One region of the Phocaeicola fibrisolvens genome, then DNA from elsewhere that is predicted to be linked to it. Evidence: riboswitches for the same ligand, from Rfam matches in the RefSeq annotation. Region 1 holds a riboswitch; each other region holds the start of a gene.
The links. Region 1 has a riboswitch for cobalamin ahead of OCV81_RS12850 (TonB-dependent receptor). Riboswitches for the same ligand answer to the same signal wherever they lie in the genome.
Positions count from the first base shown of each region.

Region 2: it holds a riboswitch for cobalamin, as region 1 does, so the genes downstream of both, OCV81_RS01385 (DUF4465 domain-containing protein) here and OCV81_RS12850 (TonB-dependent receptor) in region 1, are expected to answer to the same signal.
Region 3: it holds a riboswitch for cobalamin, as region 1 does, so the genes downstream of both, OCV81_RS00690 (anaerobic ribonucleoside triphosphate reductase) here and OCV81_RS12850 (TonB-dependent receptor) in region 1, are expected to answer to the same signal.

Region 1 covers NZ_JAOQJI010000035.1:15,292-18,836, forward strand. Annotated here, with positions in the region: gene OCV81_RS12850 (TonB-dependent receptor) at 1-1,887, opposite strand, end outside; cobalamin riboswitch at 2,028-2,217, opposite strand; gene OCV81_RS12855 (precorrin-2 C(20)-methyltransferase) at 2,322-3,044, shown strand; gene OCV81_RS12860 (flavodoxin family protein) at 3,034-3,545, opposite strand, start outside.
Region 2 covers NZ_JAOQJI010000002.1:134,835-138,379, forward strand. Annotated here, with positions in the region: partial or broken gene OCV81_RS01380 (hypothetical protein) at 111-592, opposite strand; cobalamin riboswitch at 1,110-1,301, shown strand; gene OCV81_RS01385 (DUF4465 domain-containing protein) at 1,459-2,427, shown strand; gene OCV81_RS01390 (PKD-like domain-containing protein) at 2,429-3,545, shown strand, end outside.
Region 3 covers NZ_JAOQJI010000001.1:186,799-190,343, reverse strand. Annotated here, with positions in the region: gene OCV81_RS00695 (CCA tRNA nucleotidyltransferase) at 1-1,313, shown strand, start outside; cobalamin riboswitch at 1,570-1,755, shown strand; gene OCV81_RS00690 (anaerobic ribonucleoside triphosphate reductase) at 1,758-3,545, shown strand, end outside.

The DNA.
Region 1 (3,545 bases):
CGCAGGCACGTTCTGATACTGCATCATGCCCTCTTTCTCCGCCACCACGGCCTGAATATAATCGTCCACAAACCGCATAAAGCCGTTCACTTCGTAGTACAACACATGCCCCACTCCGGGATGCCACGTACCAAAGAGCCCCAGGTTCACGTTGTTGCTCCTTTCCGGATGCAACGCCGTATTGGCATAGACCGTAGACCCGTTGCCCAGCAGTTCACGGGCCAGAGGCAGACGCACGCTATGCTCAAACGAAGCCTTCAGCGCGACCGGCTCCCGGAACTTCACCCGCGTGCCGGCCCCGTATCCCAAGTAATTTCCCGTACTTTCTCCCTTCACCTTGTCCGAGCCCGTCTGCCAGTACAAGTCCGTCTGCCGGATATTCAGGTGATTGATGTAATCCTTGATAAAGAACGTGTTCTCCATCTTGTCCTGCCACAGTTGCTGCTGATAGGAAAGCCCGAGGATGTGTTTGCATACCACGTCATTGGACGGCACAAAACTGTCATCCACGTCGTCGTAGCGGTCGTTTCCCGTCCGGTTGAACAAGTAGTTCAGGTTCAGGGCATGCTGCGGATGAAAGCGATAGTCCCAGTTGGAGCGGAACATCGTCGTGGGGCGCTTGTAATGTCGCAACGACCGTTCCCGTCCCGTAATCTCATTGCGGGAACTCTCCACATAATTCCCGTTCCAGTCGTACACCCGGTAGGCCGTATCCACCGTCAGCGAATAGTCCCAGGTATGCGAAAGCATGCTGTGCATCTGCAACCCCTTCAACAGAAAGTCCTTCTTGCGGTACTGTGCCGACACGTTATAAGCCGACCCGTTCCGCTCGGCCATCCCGTAGACCTTGGTCTGGATAGAACCCGTCTGCAGCTCCTTGTCCACCTTCGAATACGAAGCCGTCACAAAGAAGTCGTCTGCCCACCGTTTCCCGCTCACTCCGACCTCCACCTGGGCCAGCAGCGAGAAATAATCGTCGTGGAAACGCCGGCGGTTGGACGGCACATACTTTCGCACGCTTTCCTCCCACACCTCTACCCCTTTCATCATATAGTCGTTCTTTGAATAGTTGACCCCGACGGTCGGGCGCACGATAATCCCGCTCTTGGGAAACACCACCTGCGCGTTCAAGTCCGCCTTGTGCGTATGGAACGAACCTATCCCGTACGATAGGTCCAGGTAATTCTTTTTCTCCTTCTTCGTCACGATGTTGATGGCACCGCCCAGCGCGTCAGCCCCCAAATAAGCCGGAACCACCCCCTTGTACATCTCGATGTGGTCGATGAGATTGACCGGCAGATTGGCCAGCGACACCCCGGAGCCCTTTGTCTCCAGCGGCACCCCGTCGATGAAATAACGGACCGAATTGCCCGACATCCCGTTGATGGACAGGTCATAGTCCGACCCGACGCCTCCCTCCTGCCGCACCTTGATGCCCGAAGCCCGGTCCACCAGCTCGTTCAGGTTGTTCAACGAACTCACAATCGGTTTCACATCCAGCGCACTGACGGCGAACGTACCTTCCCGCAATTTCTGCGATTGGCTCTTGGCATAGACTTCCACCTCATTCAAGGCCACGGCCTCTTCCTTCAGGACAAAGTCGATTCGCTTGTGCCCGACCAACCGGACCGTCTGCTTCTGGCTCTCATAACCGATGAAAGAAGCCACCACGGTATACGTCCCCTCCGGAAGCTCCAGTCGGTAGCCCCCCTTCTCGTCCGAATACGTCCCGTAGGCCGTACCCTCCACCGCCAGTGAAGCCTGCGCCACAGGCTGTCCGTGGGCAGACGTGATGCGGCCCGAAAGAGTGACCAGTCTCTGTGCCAGCCCTTCCGAGAAGCCGACAATGCCAAAAACGAAAATAAAAATGAGTGTCAGGTGTTTCATAAGTTCCTCAAATCTTCATACCACACACTTATGACCGCGAGACGCATACAAATACAAAGAGAAGAGGATTCCGTATATCCAGAACGGGTAGAGAGAAGTCCAGCTCGTTGTTTTCATACCTTATTTCCCGAAAGCATAAAAAACTATGTACGACACTGGCAGGTCTTCTGACTTGTTTCTTTTCAGGAGCCTTCCCATCTTTCCGACAGTGGCATGCAGATTTCCTGAAAATCATGCGAAACTTACAGCAGCGGGTCTGTTCAGGACTTTCACCTGATTCCCTTTTCATCACGCTTTATCCAGCAGTGAACCAATATCGCCACAAAGGTAGAAAATATTTTTTGATATGCTACATCCCGGCTGATTTTTCATTTTCACAAAAAAGATTGTATCTTAGCGACCGCAAAAAAAAAATCAATCCCCTTTTAGACTATATGGAATCCTCATATCCCGCAATTCAGTTTGTATCCTTAGGCCCCGGCGACCCGGAGCTCATCACCCTGAAAGGACTGAAGGCCCTACAGGAAGCCTCCTCTATCTATTGTCCGGGCACCCGCAGTGCCGCCGGCATCCCCTCCTCCTACGCCGCAAACACCTTGCGGGCACTGGGAATCGGGGAAGAGAAAATCAAGACATTCACCCTTCCGATGAACAAGCACAGAGAAGCGGCCCTGCAAGTGTATCACGAAGTGGCTGCACAGATAGAGGAAGATTACCGTGAAGGGCAGAAAATAGCCGTGGCCGCCGAAGGCGATGCCGGATTCTATGCTTCCGTGCAGTACTTGTATGAACTATTGGGAAATAAAGGCTTGCCGGTGAGACGCATCGCAGGCATTCCGGCGTTCATTGCCGCAGGTCCCGTGGCAGGTCTCCACCTGGCCAAACAGGAAGAAAGGCTGCTGGTCATTCCGGGCCTCATCTCCGCCGAAGAACTGACCGAGAAACTCCAATCCGGCTATGTCCTCGTCATCATGAAACTGCCTCTTTGCGCGGAAGCCGTACGTCAGTGCATCGACTCCCACCCCGAAGCAGCGTTCCATTACTTCGAAAATATCAGCCGGGCGAACGAATTCTATACCTCCGACCCGGCGATTATCAAGGAAAAGAAGTTTCCCTACTTTTCGCTGATGGTGATAAGTCCCGCTTCTAACGGATGAAATGAGTCGGTGTCCACGGCTCACTGGGCGGGATAGGCTCTCCTCCCTGCTTCAAGTTCTTCAGCAACCACGCCATGTTGCGCCCCAGCGTACGCATGGTCTGCAATCCCTCGATGTCCTGACTCGCTTCGCCCGGCAATCTGCCGTGCACGCTGTTCCAGTATTGTGACGACACCACCGGCATGTTGTTGATGGTGAAATACTTGTTCAGGCGGTCGAACGTCGCACTGGCTCCTCCGCGACGGCATACAGCCACCGAGGCAGCAGGCTTGTAGGCCAGCAAGTCGCCGGCAGAATAGAACAGACGGTCGAGCAAGGCACAGAGCGAACCGTTGGGCCCTGCGTAATACACCGGTGACCCGACAACAAGACCGTCCGCCGTCTCCAGTTTCTCCCGGATTCTCTGATACAACTCATCCTTGAACACGCACCGTCCCAGTTCCCTACAGCGTCCACAGGCAATGCAACCCTGCACCGCTTTGGTTCCGATGGATACGATTT
Region 2 (3,545 bases), on a different contig from region 1:
TGGCGGAAGCTCTGCAGAGCATATTTATAAAAGTAACCGGGGAGCCTGTGCAAAAAAGAGAGCAACCACCCACTTTTGAGGCGGGTGGTTGCCAATGTTTCGGACAAACATCAGAAGTGGTAATCAACAACTCCTCCGATGTAGAGTATCGTTCCCGGTTCAAGCCTACAAACAAACTCCATAAACGTAAAGGACTGTTCGGCAAAAGACTGCAGCCATCGCCATCCAAATAGAAATGATAGGCGACATCCAACGGATTTTCCACTGCCTGTTTGAGATAATAGGTCGAACCCCATTCCAACATATTATCTGCCGTAAGAGCATTCGCTCTTTTTTTGATATTGGCGACATACTCCTCTTTCCATTGCTCTATTCCACCATTATAGCGCATGGTGTCATCGGATATAAGCTCGAACATTCCTTTGGGCAAGGCATGATTGACCAAATTGGCAATATCCTCTTTACGGTCTTCCTCGTCTATTTCTGAACAATAGTCATAGAAGCTCCCGTCTCCTTGCTGGAGTGTGTCCTCATTCAGATAGTTTTCTTTGTCTATCGGCTCCGTTGAAATTTGAAAAATCCTGCTGTGCATAATTGTAAATTTTAGATTGTCAAATATTTTCTTTTTTTTTCCTTTTCTTGAAACTCTTTTGGCTTCTCGTCGGGGAATGATTTTTATGCAGGACTGACAGCGGGAAAAGGACGGATAAGGCAAGTAAACAGTGTACGGGATGAAACGGAATACCCAACCGCCCAATGTAAGAGCACAGTCAGGCTCGTCCGACTATGCCCTGCAACGAGGTGGGGAGTGAAAGTCAATCTTCGATTTGTGGAAGGCTGCCGTGAAGAATATCCGGGAACCGTTAGTGAAAGCGATACTTGACGACCAGACGCACGCTGTACCTTTGCATATAAAATCTCTCCGAAGAGAATTGCCGACGTGAGATGAAAAGAGACCATAATTGAGAAACGCTATTATTCATAAGGGGAAAAGACTATTCGTGGTTGTTATAAATGCTTGATTAACATGAAAATACAATTCGCGCCATAAAATAATCCTTTCTTGAAATAAAAATCACAGAAAAAGAAACAAGATTAAAAAATAACCATTAACTTTGCACCAGTCAAGTTTCCAATCGAAGCGTCGAACGGAATTAAAAGGGAATCCCGGTGAAAATCCGGAGCTGTACTCGCAGCTGTAAGTCCTATTAAAGTTTATCGCACTCTTTGCCACTGGTGAAAGCTGGGAAGGCGCGATAAGCGGGATGAGCCAGAAGACCTGCTTGATGAGATAGATTTAGTGACCACGGGATAATTGGCATTAGATTAAAATGAACAGAGGCTCGTCCACAGGCACCTATATTCTTTTTGATAACCGATTTCTCATTCGTTGCAAATCTGTCGCAATAAAAACGAATGTGTGTTTAAACTTTTTGTTTAACTTTTAATAATTAAGTTATGAAAAAGAATTTTAGATTCTTGGCAATGGCTGTTGTAGCAATGGCCGCCGCAGTGTTCACGGGATGTTCATCCGACGATGACTTCCTTGCTCCGTATGAGGAGAGTGCGATTCAAACCCGCGCGATAAGTTCTACCAATGCGCTTATCGATTTTGATAACGTACCTTCCAGCGTAATGGCTTCTGACCAGTATGGAAACAATCTCTATTCTGCCACGGCCAACGGCAAGCAGGTAACGACCGGCTACATCACTCAAATCGGGCAAACCGGTACGTACATTCAGTTCCCGATTAACTATTTGGAACAAGAATGGGTAAGCGGACAGCCTTGGGAATATGAATTTTGGAATGGTGGTTTTGCCATCTCTAATTTCCATAATCTGACACAGGGGGATTATCAAAACCAATGTAGCGTGTACTGGCCCAACGGCGGTCATAGCGGTAAAAATTTTGCTGTAGCTTTCGGTTATAGCGATTCATACAATGATTCACAAGCAACCTATGACAAATGTGCGAAGATTTACCTGACCGATGCAACCGGCTACAGAGTCGTTACCACAAACACTCCTGTCAAGGGTACACCGAAATATGGTAAATTCAACAGCGTATGGGTTTGTAATACGACTTATACCTACTTAGTCATGAAGGATGGCAACTCGTTTACACAAGGCTCTTTGTCGGCACAAAAAGGATGGTTTAAGGTGGTATTTGTTGCGTTGGATGCGACGGGTAAACCTACAGGTAAGGAAGTAGAATACTATTTGGCAAACTTCGATTCCAGTAAAGATGCAGAATCAGGTTTGACCAATAAAATCCGTACCGGATGGAATCAAGTGGATTTAAGCGGTTTAGGTGACAGCGTATGTACTGTAGCTATCAATTTCGAAGGAAGCGATTCAAGCGCATACGGATTGAACACTCCTGCTTACGTTGCTATAGACGATATTGATGTAACCGTAAACGAATAACATGAATTTGGGGCAAATGCTTTTTAACGGCAAGTGCAAAGTATTTGCCCCTTTTTATTATATCCCAATGGAGATTGGAATCAAATACTTTCTTCAAGGGAATTTCAGCATTAAAATTATAAATATAATGAAGAAGTATTTGCTTTTATTCTCCTTGACGATATTTCTATTTGCATGCAACAAAGACGAAGAAATATCGCAGGACGTGATATTGCCTCCTGTCATTGAGTTGGATAGCGAGGACGGAATCTACGTTGTAAAGATAGGAAAAGAGGTCGTTATTGAGCCGACCTATCAGAATGTCGATTACGCCGTTTATTCATGGAAATGCAACGGTCGTATCATTTCCGACGAGCCTCAATTGAAATACATTTTCAACGAATGCGGTTCGTATTACGTTACCCTGCGTGTGGATACGAGGGATGCCAGCACAGAGGAAGAAATTCGTGTGGATGTCAATGAATTGGCTCCGCCCGTTATTTCATTGGTAACCCCCTCTATAGGGCTTAAAGTTGTCGCAGGACGTGAGTATATCCTTACACCCGACATTCAAAATGCAGAAGGAGCTACTTATTTGTGGACTCTTAACGGAAACGAAGTCGGAACGGAAAATACTTATACATTCAAGCAAGATGAGTTGGGAACTTATGAACTGACCTTAACCGTAACAAATGAAGACGGACAATCAAAGAAGACAGTTTCTATTGAGGTTGTCGATAAACTTCCGATTGAAATCGTAGTTCCGTCATCTTTATATTTTACCGAGAATAATACCAAATACGTAGAATTAGGACGTACTTTGTTTGTCCGCCCCTTTGTATCAATAAGTGCCGAGCCTTCTTATCAATGGAGTTTGGACGGGCAACCGATTGAGGGAGCCAATTCTTTGGTTTACGGTTTCAAACCCGCTAAAACCGGAGAACACACGCTTACCTTTACTGTGAAATACGACAATCAAGATACAAAAGCAGTGCTCACCCGTAATATTTCGGTCTCCGGTGTCGATGAAGTCAGTGTCAATATTCCGGTGAAATGTTGTGAAGCGGCCGGAAAAAGACCTTTTGCTGCCGGAAATTCCATTTACAGCAATAAAGTATATGAATTTGTTCCGGCTCCGG
Region 3 (3,545 bases), on a different contig from region 1:
GGCCTTCCAAAGACATCGACGTAGTGGTAGTGGGAAGCGGAATTGAAATCGCACAGGCTTTCGGGAAGAAGCTGGGACGAGGTGCTCATATATCCGTATTCAAGAATTTTGGTACGGCACAAGTCAAATTCAAGGACACGGAAGTGGAGTTCGTGGGGGCACGGAAAGAATCGTACAGCCACGACAGCCGCAAACCCGTGGTGGAAGACGGTACGCTGGAAGATGACCAGAACCGGAGGGACTTTACCATCAATGCCATGGCGGTCTGTCTGAACAAGGACCGCTACGGAGAGCTGGTGGACCCGTTCGGAGGACTGGATGACCTGAAGGAACGGACCATCCGTACACCGCTCGACCCGGACATCACCTTCAGCGACGACCCGCTGCGCATGATGCGCTGCATCCGCTTTGCCACACAGCTGAATTTCTACATCGACGACGAGACCTTTGCGGCACTGGAACGCAACAAGGACCGCATCAAGATAATCTCCCGCGAACGCATCGCCGACGAACTAAACAAGATACTCTTGTCGCCGGTTCCGTCGAAAGGGTTTATCGACCTGGACCGCTGCGGACTGCTGGAACTGATTTTCCCGGAACTGGTGGCTCTGCAAGGAGTGGAAGTACGCAACGGACGCGGGCACAAGGATAATTTCTACCATACCCTGGAAGTGGTGGACAACATCTCCAAAGTGACCAATGACCTGTGGCTGCGCTGGGCGACCCTGCTCCACGACATCGGCAAACCGAGAACGAAACGCTGGGAACCCAAGGCGGGATGGACTTTCCACAATCATAATTTCATCGGGGAAAAGATGATTCCGGAAATTTTCCGCAAAATGAAACTCCCGATGAACGAAAAGATGAAATACGTGCAGAAGCTCGTGGGACTGCACATGCGCCCCATCGTCATTGCCGACGAGGAAGTGACCGATTCAGCGGTCCGCCGTCTGCTGTTTGAGGCCGGCGACGACATCGACGACCTGATGATGCTCTGCGAGGCCGACATCACCTCGAAGAACGAAGCCCGCAAACAGCGCTTCCTGGACAATTTCAAGCTGGTGCGCCAGAAACTGAAGGATTTGGAAGAGAAAGACCGTATCCGGAACTTCCAGCCGCCGGTAGACGGGGCTGAAATCATGCACGTGTTCAACCTCCAGCCTTGCCGTGAAATCGGCAGCCTGAAAAGTTCCATCAAGGACGCCATTCTCGACGGGGTGATTCCGAACGAACACGATGCGGCCTTCGACTTTATGCTGAAGAAAGCGGAGCAGATGGGCCTGAAACCGGTCAACCTGCCTGAAAAGAAATAATCTGCCCATCTCTCACAACCCCCGTATGCTGGCTGCTGCCGGAGGTTGTGAGAGACTTTTTCTTCTCCTATTTCCTTCCTCTCTTAAACTAAGGAATAATCCGGAAGTTTCCAATATTCAAAAACCTGTATAAATTACAGTTTACCAAAATACACATCCACAGTATGCTGTAGACCTAATTTACGCTGGAAAAGTTCTCCAAATTTAGAGACTCATCTAAATTCTCATTTTTTATTTTCCTCCCAAACGTCTATCTTTGTCTCACTTTTCCGAAGGTAACTTAACCGTTTCAAAAGGGAATGCCGTGCAAATCGGCGACAGTACCTGCTGCTGTGATTCTTGTGGAAACCGTGACACGCTCTGCAAGCCACTGTGAGCCCACTCATGGGAAGGCGTCTACGGCGAGAGATCAGTCAGAAGACCTGCCCGGGAAAGCCTAAATTTATGTCTCACTCTTTAATTTACAGAAAAATGAATCTGACAGAAATCCGTATCATCAAGCGCGACGGAAAGCAGGAGAACTTTTCGGCCGCCAAAATCACCAATGCCATCGGTAAAGCGTTCAAGGCAACCGGCATCGACTTCCAGGAGGAGGAAATAGAAGGTATCACCCGGCAGGTAGTGTCGCATTTCACCCAACAGACCATCGGGGTGGAAGATATCCAGGACCTCGTGGAAAACGAACTGATGAAGGTACAGCCGGAGGTGGCCAAGAAATACATTATCTACCGCCAGTGGCGTAACACTGAACGGGAGCGTAAGACGCGTATCAAGCACATCATGGACGGCATCGTGGCCATCGACAAGAACGATGTGAACCTGAGCAACGCCAACATGTCGAGTCATACGCCGGCCGGACAGATGATGACGTTCGCTTCTGAAATCACCAAGGATTACACCTACAAATATTTGCTACCCAAGCAGTATGCCGAGGCACACCAGCTGGGCGACATCCACATTCACGACCTAGATTATTACCCCACTAAAACGACGACTTGTATCCAGTACGACCTGGACGACCTATTCGAACGGGGTTTCCATACCAAAAACGGCAGCATCCGTACGCCGCAGTCCATCCAGAGCTATGCTACCCTGTCCACCATCATCTTCCAGACCAACCAGAACGAACAGCATGGAGGACAGGCTATTCCGGCCTTCGACTTCTTCATGGCCAAAGGGGTACTGAAGAGTTTCCAGAAAATCCTGGCCACACTCCTCAGCTTGTTGTTCGACCTCAAGGGAATAGAAACCGACGAAAAAGAAATCCTCAAAGGCATACGTACGCATTTCCAGGGCATCGAAGCCGGAGAAGAAACACGTACTACTTACCTCAGCTTTCTGGCAAACCAAGGCCTTACGCTGACACAGGAAGAACTGGACTACGCGTTGCGCAAGACGCTGACACAGACCCGCAAAGACACGCACCAAGCCATGGAAGGTTTCATCCACAACCTGAACACTATGCATTCCCGCGGAGGAAACCAGGTGGTTTTCAGTTCCATCAATTACGGTACCGACACCTCGGCTGAGGGAAGAATGGTCATTCAGGAACTGTTGAAAGCCACCATCGAAGGCTTGGGCAACCACGGAGAGGTACCGGTGTTCCCGATTCAGATTTTCAAGGTCAAAAACGGGGTGACTTATTCCGATGCCGACTACCAGCTGGCCATGCAGGACTTTGAAGCGGCCCTTGAAGGAAAGGTGACTTTCGAATGTCCGAACTTCGACCTCTTCCTGCAGGCTTGCCGCACCACGGCCAAGGCGTTGTTCCCGAACTTCATGTTCCTGGACACCCCTTTCAACACGCACGAGAAATGGCGGGCCGACGACCCGAAACGCTACCGCTACGAGCTGGCGACCATGGGATGCCGTACCCGTGTGTTCGAGAACCTGCACGGAGAAAAGACCTCACTGGGACGAGGCAATCTTTCTTTCACGACCATGAACCTGCCGCGACTGGCCATCGAAGCGCATCGCAAAGCGGAAGCTTTTGTGGACGAAACTCCAGAAAATCGTCTAGAAAAAGCCAAGGAATTCTTCCTCCAGTCGGTTCACTCCATGGCGGAATTCATTGCCGAGCAATTATACACCCGCTACCAATACCAGCGTACGGCCCTCGCCCGGCAGTTCCCGTTCATGATGGGCAACAACGTATGGAAAGGCGGTGCACAGCGTCATCCGAATGAGGAGGTGGGCGACGTGCTGAACCAGGGTACCTTGGGCATCGGCTTC